One region of the Mesorhizobium sp. ES1-3 genome, then DNA from elsewhere that is predicted to be linked to it. Evidence: riboswitches for the same ligand, from Rfam matches in the RefSeq annotation. Region 1 holds a riboswitch; the other holds the start of a gene.
What was found. A riboswitch is a leader RNA that binds a small molecule or an ion and turns the genes downstream of it on or off. The one in region 1 is predicted to bind cobalamin.

Region 1 (7,941 bases):
GCGGGGTCTCTTGCAAACGGATGAAGGCCGCTACGCGCTTAGCCACTTGCTCCACACGATCCGCTTGCGGCTGGTTGGCCAACGCACGGTGGCCTAGCGCCGGGTCGACATCACTCTCGCCCTTGAAGGAAATGGCGCCGGCAAGGATGCGGCCATCGAGTTCGGGCAGCACGACATGCATGGCAAGGTCGGCGGGTGCCAGCCCGCGCTGGTTGTTTTCCCAGACGTCGCGGCGTGTGGTGGCGACGATGACCTGGAAGACAGGCACGCCGGCGCGGTCGAACAGGGTTTCCACGCCGGCCTCGGCGCCGGACGCGAAAGCGGTCGCGGTGATGATGGCGGCCGGTTTCAGCGATGCGACGGCATTTTCGGCGAATGCCAGGGACAGCGGATCCTTGAGACTGGAAACAAAGATCGGGACCGGTGCCAGTCCCTGGGAGCGCAAAGCCTCGGCCAGCGCATCGATCGGGGCGACATCGGCCGCGAGCAGCATCGATCGGTAGAAGAGAATCGGGATGATAGGGGCGCTGACATTTGAAAGGTCCGGCTTCTCTGCGACCCCCATTCCAAACTGATAGTAACCGGCCTTCGGCACGCTGACCGGACTGGCGACGGATGTATCCTGTCCGGCCAGGCCCGCCAGCCTGTGCACCAGCGCGTTCATATTGGCCGGGCCGCCCTCGCGGAAATAGCCGAGCAGGCCGTCGAGTTCGGCGCGGGGCAGCGTCGAGGCTTCGATCAGCCTGAAATCCTCGTCATGGCTTTCACCGGGAAGCAGCGCCAGTCTTATGCCGCGTTCGCGGGCAATTGCCGCCAGTTGGTCGCAGCCATAGCGCCACCAGTCGTAACCGCCGAGGATACGCACCAGGACGACCTTGGCGTGGCGGGCGACGCTGTCAACCCAGAGGTCGACCGACATGGGATGGCGCAGGTCGCGCAGTGCCGCCAGCCGCATCGAGGGCAGGCGATCGGCGTCGGCCTTCCATGCCGCCGCCAGTCCGGCGAGGTCGCTGTCGGTGAACGACAGGGCCACGATATCCGCCGGCGCCTGCCTGAGATCGACAGGCTCGGCGAGATCGTCGAGCGAGGCGGAGGTCGTGGTGAGGATGTGCATCGCGGCCTGTGCCTGAAAATCAGCCGGCGAGGATACGTTCGATCGCCGGACGGTTCAGCCCCTTGAGGCCGATGACGACCAGGCGCGAACGGCGGTCGTCCTCGGCGCTCCAGGCGCGGTCATAGTAATGATTGACGCGCGGGCCGACGGCCTGCAGCAGGAGCCGCATCGGTTTGCCGCCGACTTCGACGAAGCCTTTCACCCGCAGCACGTTTTCCTGTTCGGCGGCCGCGGCGACGCGCTTTGCCAGCTCGTCGGGATTGGCGATCGAGGGAATGTCGACGATGAACGTGTCGAAGTCGTCATGCTCGTGGTCGAACGCGCCGTCATGATGGGATTTGCGGTTCTCGATATCGTCCTCGACGGCGAGACCGAGGCCGAGCAGCACCGAGGGATCGACCTTGCCATGAGACGTCGGCACGATCTTCACGGCGCGGGCTGAGTGTTCGCCGATGATGCTGTTGGCGCGGGCCGAGCCGTCGGCGTCCATCAGGTCGCTCTTCGACAGGATGATCAGATCGGCGCAGGCGATCTGATCCTCGAACACCTCCTCGACCGGATCATCATGGTCGAGGCTTTCATCCCCGGCGCGCTGTGCCTGCAGGGCTTCCATGTCGTTGGCAACCCGGCCTTCGGCAAGTGCGGGACCGTCGACCACGGCGATGACGCCATCGACGGTCACCCGGCTCTTCACTGTCGGCCACTGGAAAGCCTGGACCAGCGGCTTGGGCAGAGCGAGGCCCGAGGTTTCGATCAGGATATGGTCGACCTTCGGCGTCAGGGACAGGATCTGGTCGAGCGCCGGCACGAAATCGTCGGCGACGGTGCAGCAGATGCAGCCATTGGCCAGCTCGACGATGTTTTCCTCGGGGCAGGTATCGATGCCGCAGCCCTTGAGGATTTCGCCGTCGATGCCGATGTCGCCGAACTCGTTGACGATGATCGCGATACGCTTACCGCCAGCGTTTTCCAGGAGATGGCGGACAAGGGTCGTCTTGCCGGCGCCGAGGAAGCCGGTGACGACGGTGCAGGGAACGCGGGAAACGGATGCGGTCATATCAGTCTTTCAGTATGTCGAGGGGAGGGATGCGGGCAACGAGGCCGCGTTTGAGGCTATCGGGCCGGCCCCGCCAGGGAATGAGGCCGTCGCTGGATGTGGCGAAGAGTTTCGCGCCGGTGACGAGATCGGCGCCGCTGGTCGGGGTCAGATCGCCAAACACATAGCTCCAGCATCCGTCGCGCAGGATCGCGGCGCTCAGCCGGCGCTTGCAATTGCCGAGGCATTCGACGGTGCGGATGCGGATGTTGTCGCCCGAGGCGGCTTGGCGCGTATCTTCAGCCAAGAGTTCGCCGGCCCGGGGATGAGCATCGGAGCCGGTCTCGTCGCGACAGGAGGCGCAGACGATGACAGTGATGCCGGCCAGGTCTTCATCCCCGCCGGACGAAATGTCCGTTGTTTCAGCCGAAAAACTGCTGTCGCGATCCAAATCAGGCTCCTTGCCCGGAAAACCCGCCGGGCGATCGGATACTTGCATTCCAGACGGCAGGTCTCCTGGCTCGCGGGTCATCGCCTTGGGTAGCCGCCTTCCCGGGACAATCCCAGTGGCTTTCGGCCTTGGCTCTTCGCTCACAGTTGCGGGGACAGCCGCGGATTTGGGATTTTCAATCCCGCACCGCATTCCCTCTTGGCTCCTCCCTTTGCCGAGAGGAGACCGTCTGGATTGGATTTAGGCTCTTGCGGGCAGTGGTGTCAACGCGAGCTTACGACACCGCGATGTCGGACAGCGCCGGGCCCAGGTCGCCGGCGGGCGTCACTTCGATGCGTTCGAGGCCAAGCCAGCCCTGCATCTGCTTCAATTCCTCGGAGAGCTGAGCGGCGGTTTCGGGCGGTGCGCCGGGCTCGGCGTAGGCGGCATGGACACGCAGGACACTTGCCGGCCGGTCGGCCTTGAGGTCGACGCGCGCCACGATCCTGTCGCCGAGCAGGAAGGGCAGGACATAGTAGCCATATTGGCGCTTGTCGGCCGGGGTGTAGATCTCGATGCGGTAGCGGAAATCGAACAGCCGCTCGCTGCGCGAGCGCTCGAAGACGACCGGATCGAACGGCGCCAGCAGGGCGCGGGCCTCGATCTTGCGTGGCAAGCGCGCGTCCCTATGAAGGTAAGCCGGCTTGTCCCAGCCCTCGACACGGACCGGCAGCAACTCGCCGGTCTCGACCAGTTCCTCCAGGCGGCCTTTCATGTCGGCGGGGGAGAGTCGAAAATAATCGCGCAGGTCGCCCGATGTCGCCACGCCATGGGCGCGGGCGGAGATGCGCAGCAATTCGCGATGTGCATCCTCGGCGGTCGGTACCGGCAGGTCGAGGATCGCCTGCGGCAGCACGCGCTCCGGCAGGTCGTAGAAGCGCTCGAAGCCGCGCCGGTGCGCGGTGGTGATGCGCCCGGCCCAGAACAGCCATTCGAAGGCGTGCTTGGCGTGGCTCCAGCCCCACCAGCCGCCGGAGCCTTTCTGGCCTTCCAGCGCGGAAGCGGCGATCGGGCCGCGTGCCACGACCTCGCGGTAGATCTCTTCTATATAGGGGGCGTGCTCGCGGCCCCATTTGGCCAGCCCCAGATACATTTCATCGCCTTGCTCGGCGCGCTGCATGCGCCAGCGCATCAGCGGGTAGGTCTCGACGGGCAGGAACGAGGCCTCGTGCGCCCAGTATTCGAACACAGTGCGCTTTCGCGTCACGGCGGCATTGTCGAGCAAAGCGAGGGGATAGGGGCCAAGACGCGAATAGAGGGGCATGTAATGGGCGCGAACCACCGCACTGACGGAATCGATCTGCAGCAGGCCGGTGCGAGACAGAACGCGGGCGAAGTGGCGGCGGTCGGGCGTGCCGGCGGGGCGGGGATCGAGAAATCCCTGAGCGGCGAGCGCGATGCGCCGGGCGGCGGCAAGCGAGATCTTTTCCTTCATGCGGATGCGTCTCTGGTGGACCTGTCTGGCGTTGCGGGGTGATTCCTGTCCATGCTAGCAGGGTTTTGGCGGCAACCTTGTCAGGAGAGAAAAGTGGAGTAAAAGACGAAGGAAATCAAACAGGAGCGTATGGGACCAGTTTCTCCCGGATTGCCGTCCAGCTCGGTGTTTTGAACAAGGTTTGACTTGCTTCGCTGGAAGTGCTGCGCTAACCCTCGCCGCGTTGCAGCATAGGCTCCTTAAAACGGTTCAGCGGTTAATCTGTCACGCTTCCGCAATAAGGTCCGGTGCTGTAATCAACGTGGATTGGCGCCAACGGAAAGCCGCTGCATGAACGCACTCCTCAGTTCGTACCTGCCCATCGTCCTGTTTATCGGCGTGGCGCTGGTGGTCGGCCTGGCGCTGCTCGCGGCGCCGTTCCTGGTAGCCTACCGCAACCCGGATCCCGAGAAGCTGTCCGCCTATGAATGCGGATTCAACTCGTTCGACGACGCCCGCATGAAGTTCGACATCCGTTTCTACCTGGTGTCGATCCTGTTCATCATCTTCGATCTCGAAGTAGCCTTCCTGTTTCCCTGGGCGGTGTCCTTCTCGAAGATCGGCATGCTCGGTTTCTGGTCGATGATGGTGTTTTTGGCAGTGCTGACAATCGGCTTTGCCTATGAATGGAAAAAAGGAGCGCTGGAATGGGATTGAACGACAGTTCAGGCACCCTCGTCGCGCCGAAGCCCAAGGGTATCATCGATCCCAATACCGGCAAGCCGGTGGGGCAGGACGATCCCTTCTTCCTCGAAATCAACAACGAGCTTGCCGACAAGGGTTTTCTGGTCACCTCGACCGAGGCGCTGATCACCTGGGCGCGCAGCGGCTCGCTGATGTTCATGACCTTCGGCCTGGCGTGCTGCGCGGTCGAGATGATCCACACCTCGATGCCGCGCTACGATTCGGAGCGGTTCGGCGTCGCGCCGCGCGCGTCTCCGCGCCAGTCCGACATCATGATCGTGGCCGGCACGCTAACCAACAAGATGGCGCCGGCGCTGCGCAAGGTCTACGACCAGATGCCGGAGCCGCGCTACGTCATCTCGATGGGCTCCTGCGCCAATGGCGGCGGCTATTATCATTATTCCTATTCGGTGGTGCGTGGCTGCGACCGCGTCGTGCCCGTCGACATCTATGTGCCCGGCTGCCCGCCGAGCGCCGAAGCCCTGCTCTACGGCATTCTTCTCCTGCAGAAGAAGATCCGCCGCACCGGCACGATCGAACGGTAAATCAATGGCCGCATCCCTTAGCGAACTGTCGACCTATCTCGGCGAGAAGCTGCCTGGCCGCTTCGGCGATGCGGTGCTCGCCTATGGCGAGCTCACCGTCCAGGTCGAGCCGGGCGATCTGGTCGAAGTGATGACTTTCCTGCGCGACGATGCGCGCTGCCAGTTCATATCGATCATCGATGTCTGCGGCGCCGACTATCCGTCGCGGGCCAAGCGCTTCGACGTCGTCTATCACCTGTTGTCGCCGAAACAGAATGTGCGCATCCGCGTCAAGGTGCAGGCCGACGAGGAGACGATGGTGCCGTCGATCACCGGCATCTATCCCGGCGCCGACTGGTTCGAGCGCGAGACCTACGATCTCTATGGCGTGCTGTTTTCGGGCCACCCCGATCTGCGCCGCCTGCTGACCGACTACGGTTTCGAAGGCCATCCGCTGCGCAAGGATTTCCCGCTGACCGGGTTCGTCGAAGTGCGCTACGACGACGAGGCCAAGCGCGTCATCTACGAGCCTGTGGAACTGAAGCAGGAATTCAGGAACTTTGACTTTTTGAGCCCGTGGGAGGGAACCGACTACGTTCTCCCCGGGGACGAAAAAGCCAAGACGAATTGAGGCGCCAGAATGGCTGAAACCTCCGTCCGCAACTTCAACATCAATTTCGGCCCGCAGCATCCTGCCGCGCATGGCGTTTTGCGCCTTGTTCTGGAGCTCGACGGCGAAGTCGTCGACCGCGTCGATCCGCATATCGGCCTGCTGCATCGCGGTACGGAAAAGCTGATCGAGGCAAAAACCTATCTGCAGGCGGTGCCTTATCTCGATCGGCTCGACTATTGCGCGCCGATGAACCAGGAGCACGCCTTCGCGCTCGCCGCCGAGCGCCTGCTCGGGATCGAGGTGCCGAGGCGCGGCCAACTGATCCGCGTGCTCTATTGCGAAATCGGCCGCATCATGTCGCACATCCTCAATGTGACGACGCAGGCGATGGACGTCGGCGCGCTGACGCCGCCGCTGTGGGGCTTCGTCGAGCGCGAAAAGCTGATGGTGTTCTATGAGCGCGCCTCGGGCTCGCGCATGCATGCGGCCTATTTCCGGCCCGGCGGTGTCCACCAGGATCTGCCGCGGCAGCTGGTCGAGGACATCGGCAAATGGATCGACCCGTTCCTGAAATCGCTCGACGATCTCGACAAGCTGCTCACCGGCAACCGTATCTTCAAGCAGCGCAATGTCGATATCGGCATCGTTTCGCTGGCCGACGCCTGGGCCTGGGGCTTCTCGGGCGTCATGGTGCGTGGCTCGGGCTCGCCGTGGGACCTGCGCAAGTCGCAGCCCTATGAGTGCTACTCCGAGATGGATTTCGACATCCCGATCGGCAAGAACGGCGACTGCTTCGACCGTTATCTCTTGCGCATGGAAGAAATGCGCCAGTCGGCACGGATCATGCGCCAGTGCGTCGACCTGCTGCTCGGCAAGGAAAGCACCGGCCCGGTGTCGAACCTCGACGGCAAGGTGGTGCCACCCAAGCGCGCGGCGATGAAGCGCTCGATGGAAGCGCTGATACATCATTTCAAGCTTTATACCGAAGGCTACCGCGTGCCGGCCGGCGAGGTCTATGCGGCGGTCGAGGCGCCGAAGGGGGAGTTCGGCGTCTATCTGGTCTCGGACGGCACCAACAAGCCCTACCGCTGCAAGCTGCGCGCCCCCGGTTTTGCGCATCTGCAAGCCATGGATTTCCTGTGCCGCGGCCACATGCTGGCCGACGTCACCGCCGTTCTCGGCTCCCTCGACATCGTGTTTGGTGAGGTCGATCGCTAAATGTCAGTCCGCCGTCTCGCAGAAGCCAGCGTCCAGCCAGCCTCCTTCGCCTTCAACAAGGCGAACGCGGCGGCTGCCAAGCAATGGATCAAGAAGTACCCGAAGGGCCGCGAGCAGTCGGCGATCATTCCTTTGCTGATGATTGCGCAGGAGCAGGAAGGCTGGGTCACCAAGGCGGCGATCGAGACCATCTCCGACATGCTCGGCATGCCGCGTATTCGGGGGCTCGAGGTCGCGACCTTCTACACGCAGTACCAGTTGAATCCCGTTGGTACCCGTGCGCACATCCAGGTTTGCGGCACCACGCCCTGCATGCTGCGCGGCTCGGAAGCGCTGATGGATGTATGCCGCTCGAAAATCCATCACGATCAGTTCCACACCAATGACAAGGGCACCTTGTCGTGGGAGGAGGTCGAGTGCCTCGGCGCCTGCGTCAATGCACCGATGGTCATGGTGTTCAAGGATACGTTCGAGGATCTGACACCCGAGCGTCTGGCCGAAATCATCGATCTCTACGACGCGGGCAAGGGAGCTTCGGTGACGCCGGGACCGCAGAACGGCCGTACCGGCTCGGAGCCGGCCTCCGGTTTGACGACGCTGAAGAGCGAAAAGGCGATCCTCAAGTCGACCCGCGACCGGGAAGCCCGGGAAGCGGCCAAGGCCGCCAAGGCAGCGCCCGACGCGATCATCGCCGCGCCGGTGCCGGCAAGGGCAGCCGCCCCTGTCGCGCCGTCCAATGCCAGCAAGCCGAAAACCGATACGCCCGAGACCAGCCCGGTATTGAAGAC
Region 2 (7,941 bases), on a different contig from region 1:
TCGGCCGGGATCTTGACGCTGGCACCGGGCGCAAGCCGCAAATCAGCGTAGAGCGTTTCGGAATCCGCCCGCACCGGAGACCGCAATCCTTGGAAATCGCCGATGACGACACGGCCGCTGACGCCCTCGGCATCGATCTCTGGAAGTCGCAGCGCAGCTGTGTTCTCGAACACCGGCGCCACCTCTTCCTTGCCGTCGGGCAGCGCCAGCCACGTCTGCAGGCCGGAGATCGACATCGGCGCGCCGCGCAATTCCTGCGGCGTGCGCTCGGAGTGGACGATGCCGCGGCCTGCGGTCATCAGGTTCACGTCGCCGGGCTCGATCACCATTTCGGTGCCGAGCGAATCGCGGTGCCTGATCTTGCCGTCGAACAGATAGGTTACGGTCGACAGGCCGATATGCGGGTGCGGACGAACGTCGAGCGCCTGGCCGGCGCGCATGATGGCGGGACCCATTCGATCGAAGAAGATGAACGGCCCGACCAGGCGCCGCTTGGCGGTCGGCAAGGCGCGGCGCACCTCGAAGCCGCCAATATCCTTGGCGTTCGGGATGACCATCAGCTCGATCTGGTCGCTGGCGAAGGCATCGCCGGCCTCAGGGTCTTTCCCCGGGAAGAAGCTCATGAACTCTCCTGGTCAGCGGTCAGTGGGCGCTTTGGGCATATCAGGCGAACCGGATCGCCGCCTTTGCTCTTAGTTTAGCCGCCACCTCTTCGCGATTGCGCGGATGCTGGTGGGTTTCGAGCGAATCGAGAAGCTCGCGTGCCGATGCCGCGATGGCGTCGACCGCGTGATCAAATGCATGCTGGTTCTTGGCGGAAGGCCGCGTCGTACCGCTCAGCTTGCGGACAAACTGGAGTGCCGCGTCGCGGACTTCGTCATTGGTTGCCGGCGGATCAAAATTGAACAGGGTCTTGATGTTTCTGCACATCGCTTCCGTATCTCCTCTTGTCCGTTTCAATCGGGACGAACTGTATCCTCGATCATGATCGTGTCCAAAAATCGGTAAAGCTGCTCGGCTCCCTAGTCCGCGTCGAGCGGCTCGGTTCCAACCGGCTTGCCGTCGCGCGACAGCCTGATCTTCTCGACCTTGTCCTCAGCGGCCTTCAGCAACCGGTCGCAATGCATCTTCAGCGCCTCGCCGCGCTCGTAGATCCGGATCGACTGGTCGAGCGGCACGTCGCCACGCTCCAGATCATCGACGATCTTCTCCAGAGCGTCGAGTGCCTGTTCGAAGCTCATCGCCTTGACGTCTTCGTTGATCTCACCAGTCATCATTCATCCTTTCATCAGTCGCCCGACATGGGCGGCGACCGAAAATGCCAATCCCTGCAGATCGTAGCCGCCCTCGAGCAGGCTGACGAGCCGGTTGCCGCCATGGCGTGCGGCGCGCTGCATCAGCTGGCCGGTCGCCCAGTCGAAATCGTCCTCGGTCAGATTGATTTCCGCCAGCGGGTCGCGATGGTGCGCGTCGAAGCCAGCCGAAATGATGATCAGGTCGGGCGCGAAATTGTCGAGTGCCGGCAGCACGCGCGACAGGAAAGCATCGCGAAACACCTCGCTGCCGGTCCGCGGCGCCAGCGGCGCGTTGACGATATTGCCAGCGCCGGTCTCGTTCTTCGCGCCGGTGCCGGGATAGAGCGGCATCTGGTGTGTCGAGCAATAGAGCACCGAGGGATCGTCCCAGAAAATATCCTGCGTGCCGTTGCCGTGATGCACGTCCCAGTCGACGACGGCGACACGCTCGGCGCCATGCTTCTTCTGTGCATAGCGCGCAGCGATTGCCGCCGTATTGAAGAAGCAGAAGCCCATGGCCGTGGTCTTTTCCGCATGGTGCCCAGGCGGCCGGGCGGCGACGAAGACATTGTCGGCGCGGCCCGCAAAGACGTCGTCGACGGCGGCGTTGGCGGCGCCGATCGCCGTGGTCGCGGCCTGCCAGCTCTTCGGGCTGGCGGTGGTGTCGGCATCGATGCGGGCAATGCCTTCGTCGGGGATGGCGGCGCGGACACGCGCGACGAAATCGGCGGGATGCGCGTAAAGGATGGTCGCCTCGTCGCCTTGCGGTGCCTCGACGCGGTCGAGCGCGGCGAAAGCTTCGTCGTCGAGCACGCGTTCGATGGCGCGCAGGCGGTCGGGCCGCTCGGGGTGACCGGGCGGGGTGATGTGTTCGAAAAAGATCGGGTGCGTGTAGAGACGAGTGGCCATGTCCCCCTATCTAGTGCCCCGGCGCGGCGATGGCCATGCGTTGCGGCCTGATCGCTGGGGAAAATCGAACCTGCGTCCATTCATGTCGCTGCGGGCATTGGCGTCGCCGGCCATTCGGCGTAAGACTGCCGCTACTGCCTGGTGCCCGCGAAAGCGGGAGAATCGGGAACACGGTTTGATACCGTGGCGTGCCCAACGCTGTGAGGGGGACTGCGCCGGTAAGTGCCACTGTCGATGACGGGAAGGCACCGGACGTGGGTTGATCCCGAGCCAGAAGACCGGCCTGGCAGGCATCGTCATCCGCATGGTCAGGCGGATGATATCAGAGCGGCGTGCGTTCTCTTGGACGCACAAAGTACGCTCTGAAAATTTGAACTGCTGCAATCGCAAGGGGACAAGCGATGCCGGAAGATATGACCGCTGCAATGGGCGATGGATTCGACCAGATTGCGCGCGACGCGGTTTACCGCGCCATGTTCACGCGGCGCGACGTGCGTAGCCATTTTACATCGGAGACGATCGACGACGAGGTGCTGGCGCGGCTGCTGCTTGCCGCCCATCACGCGCCGTCGGTCGGCTTCATGCAGCCCTGGAATTTCATCGTCATTCGCGATGCCGCGCGACGGGGGGAGGTGCGCGACCTGTTCTTGGCCGCCCGCGAACAGGAACTGCCGGCAATCGAGGCGGACCGGCGGGCGCTCTACCGCAAGCTCAAGCTCGAAGGCATTTGCGAAAGCGCGCTCAACATCTGCATCACCTGCGACCGCGAGCGTTCGAAAGGCTCGCCGCTGGGACGCTGGCACAATCCGGAAATGGATCTCTACAGCACGGTCTGCGCGGTGCAGAATTTCTGGCTGGCCGCGCGTGCCGAGGGCGTTGGCGTCGGCTGGGTCAGCATCATCGAGACGCAAGCGCTGAAAAGCCTGCTATCCATCCCCGACCACGTGACGCCGATCGCCTATCTCTGCGTTGGCCGTGTTTCCGAGTTCGCGCCCAAACCCGACCTCGAAACGCATGGCTGGGGCCGACGGCTGCCGCTGCCAGACCTGATCATGAGCGAGACGTTTTGCGGCCAGGGTGAGGCCTCGCTCAAATCCACGGTGGCCCGCCTCGACACCGTCGCCGCTGCGCCGGCAAACCCCGCCGATCAGCGCGTCGCGCCGGCCGTACCCCAGTGCGAACCGTCGAAGGTGGAGAGCGCCTTGTCCTTGAGTTCCCGGAACTTCGACGAGGCTTCGGCGAGCCGGGCGTCCCAGGCGGCATCGGGCACCTGGCCCTCGATGGTCTTGAAATAGACCTGCATCAGGCAGGCGATGGCGAACGGCTCGATGAACGCCGCCTTGAAGGCCCAGGCAAAGACGATGGCCAGAACGAAGGCCCAACCGGCGAGCTGACCGGGCATGACGTAAAGAATGGCGGCCGCCGGCGCCAGCATCAGCAGGAAGATGACAAAGGAGACGCCCCACATGATGACCGCCAGCCAGACCGCGTTCTTGACCATGGTCTTGCCATTCTGGGCGTAGAGCACGACGCCTTGCCGCGCGGTCTCGAAGGGCGAGGACGAATTGATGCGGATGTTGTAGCCGAGAATGATCTCATCGACATAGGTCAGCGACAGGCGGATCACCGTGTTGAGGAACGAGACCAGGCCGCTCAGGCCCGGAATGGGCAGGAAAGCCGCGATGCCGCCGAGCAGGCCGGTGATGGCGCGGATGGCGCCCTTGACTAATTGGTCGACGACGAAAAGGATGTTCGCCTCGGCAAAACGCTCGGTCACAATCTCTTTTGCGTAGGCGATCTGGTTCTGGCCGTCGGGAACGTCATGGCCGTCGATCAGATGAACCATGACGGCGATGTGACCCGCCTTGACGACGTAAAGGATATATTCGCGGATCCAATAGACGGCGATCGAGACGAGGCCGAAACCGACCACGCCACCCCACATGGCGAAGGACAACGGTCCATCAGGATCGGTGGAGATATGGCCGACGCCATAGCCGACGGAGGCGCCCGTGCCGGTGGCCATGATGTAGGCCAGCGTGATGCCGAAATAGACGATCATGCGAAAGACAATGAAGGGCCAGGTCCGCATCATGATGGACACCGACCTGCCGATATCGAAATCCCACATGCCCGAATCTCCCCTCAGAGATGGCTGTGGAGGATGCGCTCAAACCGGCTATTGTCAATTGCAGGCGGCGGCGGGAGGGCCACGGTGGCTCAGTTTGGCCGCGCTTCCGGCTTCTCGAGCAGGCCTTCAAGCAATTGCTTGAACGCGGCCACCACCTTCCTCGATGTCGCTTCGGGATCGTTCGAATTGGCGATCCGCTGCGCGGCCTGACTGCTCGCCCCATTGATCAGCCGCGCCGCGGTCTCCGGATCGAGGCCCGGCACGACCACCCCCTCCTCTTGCAGCGCGGTCAGATGATCGGTCATTGAACCGACGCAGGCATTGGCATTCGACCATTGTGCCGGATCGCCCAGCACCGCCGGACCGTCCCGGAACATGATGCGCTGGATTTCCGGCTCGAGCGCCATCTCGATATAGGTGGTGCATTCGTCGACGAAATGCTGCCAGCGGGTCGGCGCCCTCGACGCGACCTCGTTCACCCGCGCCGCCATCTCAGCATCGATTTGCGCGATAACCGCCTCGAGCAGTCCCTTCTTGTCGCCGAAGTGATGATAGAGGGCGCCGCGCGTCAGTCCGGCCGACGCGGTGAAATCGTCCATCGACGCTTCGGCGTACCCGATGGTGCCAAAGGCTTGGCGTGCCGCGGCGATCAGCTTGGCGCGTGTCTCCGCGATCATCTCCTTGCGTGGTCGATGCATGTCCTGGCCTTATCTACATACGTCCCGTATGCCAATTGACATACGGGGCGTATGGTCTATTTAACACTCATACGTGTCGTATGTAATCGTCGAATCGCCCCTTGTCGAGGAACAGGATCATGCAAAACCCCTATTCGGAAATTTTTCGCGCTCCCGGAGCCAAGGGCTTTGCCGCCGCCGGCTTCATGGCGCGCCTGCCGATCGCCATGGCGCCGATCGGCATCGTCGCGATGTTGTCGCAGACGCGTGGCGAATACTGGCTGGCGGGTGCGGTTTCCGCGACATTCGCCTTGGCCAATGCTTTCCTGGCGCCGCAAATATCGAGGTTGGTCGACCGCCTCGGCCAGACGCGGGTTGTCGTACCCACCACCATCATCTCCGTGCTCGCATTCGCGGCCCTGATCGCATCGGCCAATCAGGACTGGCCGGTATGGACGCTGTTCGTGTCGGCACTGCTGGCCGCGGCAATGCCAAGCATGCCGGCCATGGTGCGGGCGCGCTGGACCGAGATTTTCCGGGGCCGGCCCGAGATGAATACCGCCTTCGCCTTCGAGTCGGCGGCGGATGAACTGGTCTATATCGCCGGCGCATCGCTGTCGGTGGGCCTCAGTGCCGCGCTGTTCCCGGAAGCGGGCGTGCTCGTCAGCACTCTGCTCCTTGCCGTGGGCTCGACAGCTTTCATCCTGCAGCGTTCGACCGAACCGCAAGTGCGGCCGGTGGACCATGGCTCAACGGGCTCGGCAATCCGCCTGGGGCCGGTTCAAATCATCACCTTCGCCATGATCTTCATCGGCGCGACTTTCGCGACGACGGAGGTGAGCACGGTGGCGATCACCAAGGAATTCGGCCAGCCGGGCGCCGCAAGTCTCGTCATCGGCGTCTATGCGCTGGGGTCCTTCGTGCTCGGCATCATCGTCGGCGCGCTGAACCTGAAAGCACCGCTGCAGCGCCAGCTCGCCATCGCGGTCGCGTTGGTCACGCTCGGCACGCTGCTGCCGCTTACCGCCGGCACCGTGCCCGTGCTCGCGCTTACTGTCTTCATCAGCGGCGTGGCGATCTCGCCGACCTTCATCACAGCCTTCGGCCTGATCGAACGGCATGTCCCTGAAACGATGCTGACCGAAGGCATAACCTGGGTGATGACCGGCATCGGCATCGGCATGGCGATGGGCTCTTTCGCCGCCGGCGCGGTGGTGGATGCGTTCGGCGCCCAGAACGGGTTCTGGGTCTCGGTGGCGTCAGGCGTTATCGCACTGGTCACGGTGCTGCTCGGCCAGCGCAGCCTCGCCACCCACGGATGCGAGCTGGAAGGATGCGAGGCGGCAATCCCGGCCGAATGACAGCCAGGGTTTGTCGAGCTCAGATAATCTCGGTCTTGGCGATGTGAATGCCAAAACCCTCGAGACCGACATAGTGGCGCTCGCGCGAGGCGATCAGATTGATCGAGGAAATGCCGAGATCCTTCAGGATCTGCGCACCAAGGCCGATCTCACGCCATTCGCTCTCGCGCCGGCGCGCCTCTTCATGGTCCTCGCGATCGCCCGGCGCCGGCCGGTTACGCTCCTGGTGAGCGACGCCGACCGAGCCCTCGCGCAGATAGACGATGACGCCGCGCTTGCGCTCGCCCATCGCCTTCATGATGGCATCGAGCCGGTGGCTGGTACCGAACACGTCGGTCACCACATCCTCCGAATGCAGCCGCACCGGCACCTCCTCGCCGTCGCGGATATCGCCGAAGACGATGGCGACGTGATGCATCGTGTCCCAGGGCAGCGTGTAGGTGAACACCTGCGCCTTGCCGCCCAGCGTCTCGATGTCGGAGCAGGCGACGCGCTCGACCAGCGTTTCCTTGCGCTGCCGGTAGGCGATTAGGTCGGCGACCGAAACCTGCTTGAGACCGTGCTCCTCGGCGAAGGCCGCGACTTGTGGGCCGCGCTTGACGGTGCCGTCATCATTGACCAGTTCGGAAATGACACCGATCGGCGGCAGGCCGGCGAGCTTGCAGAGGTCGACGGCCGCCTCGGTATGGCCCGAGCGCATCAAGACGCCGCCCTCGCGCGCGATCAGTGGGAAGATGTGGCCAGGGCGGACGAAATCGGAGGCGCCGACATTGCCGTTGGCAAGATTGCGCACGGTCAGGGTGCGGTCGTCGGCCGAAATGCCTGTCGTCGTGCCATGCTTGAAGTCGACGCTGACGGTGAAGGCGGTGGTGTGGGCCGAATCATTGTCGGCGACCATCGGCGCGAGGTTCAGCCGCTTGGCTTCCTCGCGCGGCATTGGTGTACAGACGATGCCCGACGTGTTGCGCACGATGAAGGCCATCTTCTCCGGCGTACAGTGAACGGCGGCGACGATCAGGTCGCCCTCGTTCTCACGCCCGTCATCGTCCATGACGACGACGATCTCGCCGCGTTCGAAAGCCCGGATTGCTTCGACGATCTTCTTCTGGTCGTAAGGCATGGAAATGCTCGCTTCGCTCGCAGGGAATAGGCAATAGGCAGTAGGGAAAAGGAAATTTTGGCTCTTTCGGGCGGGCAGACTGGCCTCCTGCCTAATCCCTACTGCCTATTCCCTTTCCTGTCTGTCCTCGATGCCGCAGATAGTGGTCGGCAATGGCGCAGGCAACCATGGCCTCGCCGATCGGCACGGCGCGGATGCCGACGCAAGGGTCGTGGCGACCCTTGGTCATCACCTCCACGTCGTTGCCGTCCTTGTCGATCGACTTGCGCGGCGTCAGGATCGACGAAGTCGGCTTGACGGCAAAGCGCGCGACGATCGCCTGGCCGGTCGAGATGCCGCCGAGAATGCCGCCGGCATTGTTGGACAGGAACACCGGCTTGCCGTCATTGCCCATGCGCATCTCGTCGGCATTCTGTTCGCCGGTAATGCGGGCGGCCTCGAAACCATT

Region 2: it holds a riboswitch for cobalamin, as region 1 does, so the genes downstream of both, bluB (5,6-dimethylbenzimidazole synthase) here and LB536_RS28800 (DUF1636 family protein) in region 1, are expected to answer to the same signal.

Annotation. Positions count from the first base shown of each region.
Region 1 is NZ_JAIUGW010000033.1:30,066-38,006, reverse strand. Features, by position in the region: gene LB536_RS28810 (cobaltochelatase subunit CobN) at 1-1,114, opposite strand, end outside; gene cobW (cobalamin biosynthesis protein CobW) at 1,134-2,171, opposite strand; gene LB536_RS28800 (DUF1636 family protein) at 2,173-2,601, opposite strand; cobalamin riboswitch at 2,639-2,846, opposite strand; gene LB536_RS28795 (winged helix-turn-helix domain-containing protein) at 2,876-4,075, opposite strand; gene LB536_RS28790 (NADH-quinone oxidoreductase subunit A) at 4,406-4,771, shown strand; gene LB536_RS28785 (NuoB/complex I 20 kDa subunit family protein) at 4,762-5,343, shown strand; gene LB536_RS28780 (NADH-quinone oxidoreductase subunit C) at 5,348-5,953, shown strand; gene LB536_RS28775 (NADH-quinone oxidoreductase subunit D) at 5,963-7,153, shown strand; gene LB536_RS28770 (NADH-quinone oxidoreductase subunit E) at 7,154-7,941, shown strand, end outside.
Region 2 is NZ_JAIUGW010000031.1:50,641-58,581, forward strand. Features, by position in the region: gene LB536_RS28180 (pirin family protein) at 1-623, opposite strand, end outside; gene LB536_RS28185 (DUF2277 domain-containing protein) at 664-930, opposite strand; gene LB536_RS28190 (exodeoxyribonuclease VII small subunit) at 1,023-1,274, opposite strand; gene LB536_RS28195 (histone deacetylase family protein) at 1,278-2,204, opposite strand; cobalamin riboswitch at 2,327-2,506, shown strand; partial or broken gene bluB (5,6-dimethylbenzimidazole synthase) at 2,678-3,184, shown strand; gene LB536_RS28205 (hypothetical protein) at 3,352-4,335, opposite strand; gene LB536_RS28210 (TetR/AcrR family transcriptional regulator) at 4,425-5,033, opposite strand; gene LB536_RS28215 (MFS transporter) at 5,153-6,373, shown strand; gene ribB (3,4-dihydroxy-2-butanone-4-phosphate synthase) at 6,393-7,493, opposite strand; gene aroC (chorismate synthase) at 7,585-7,941, opposite strand, start outside.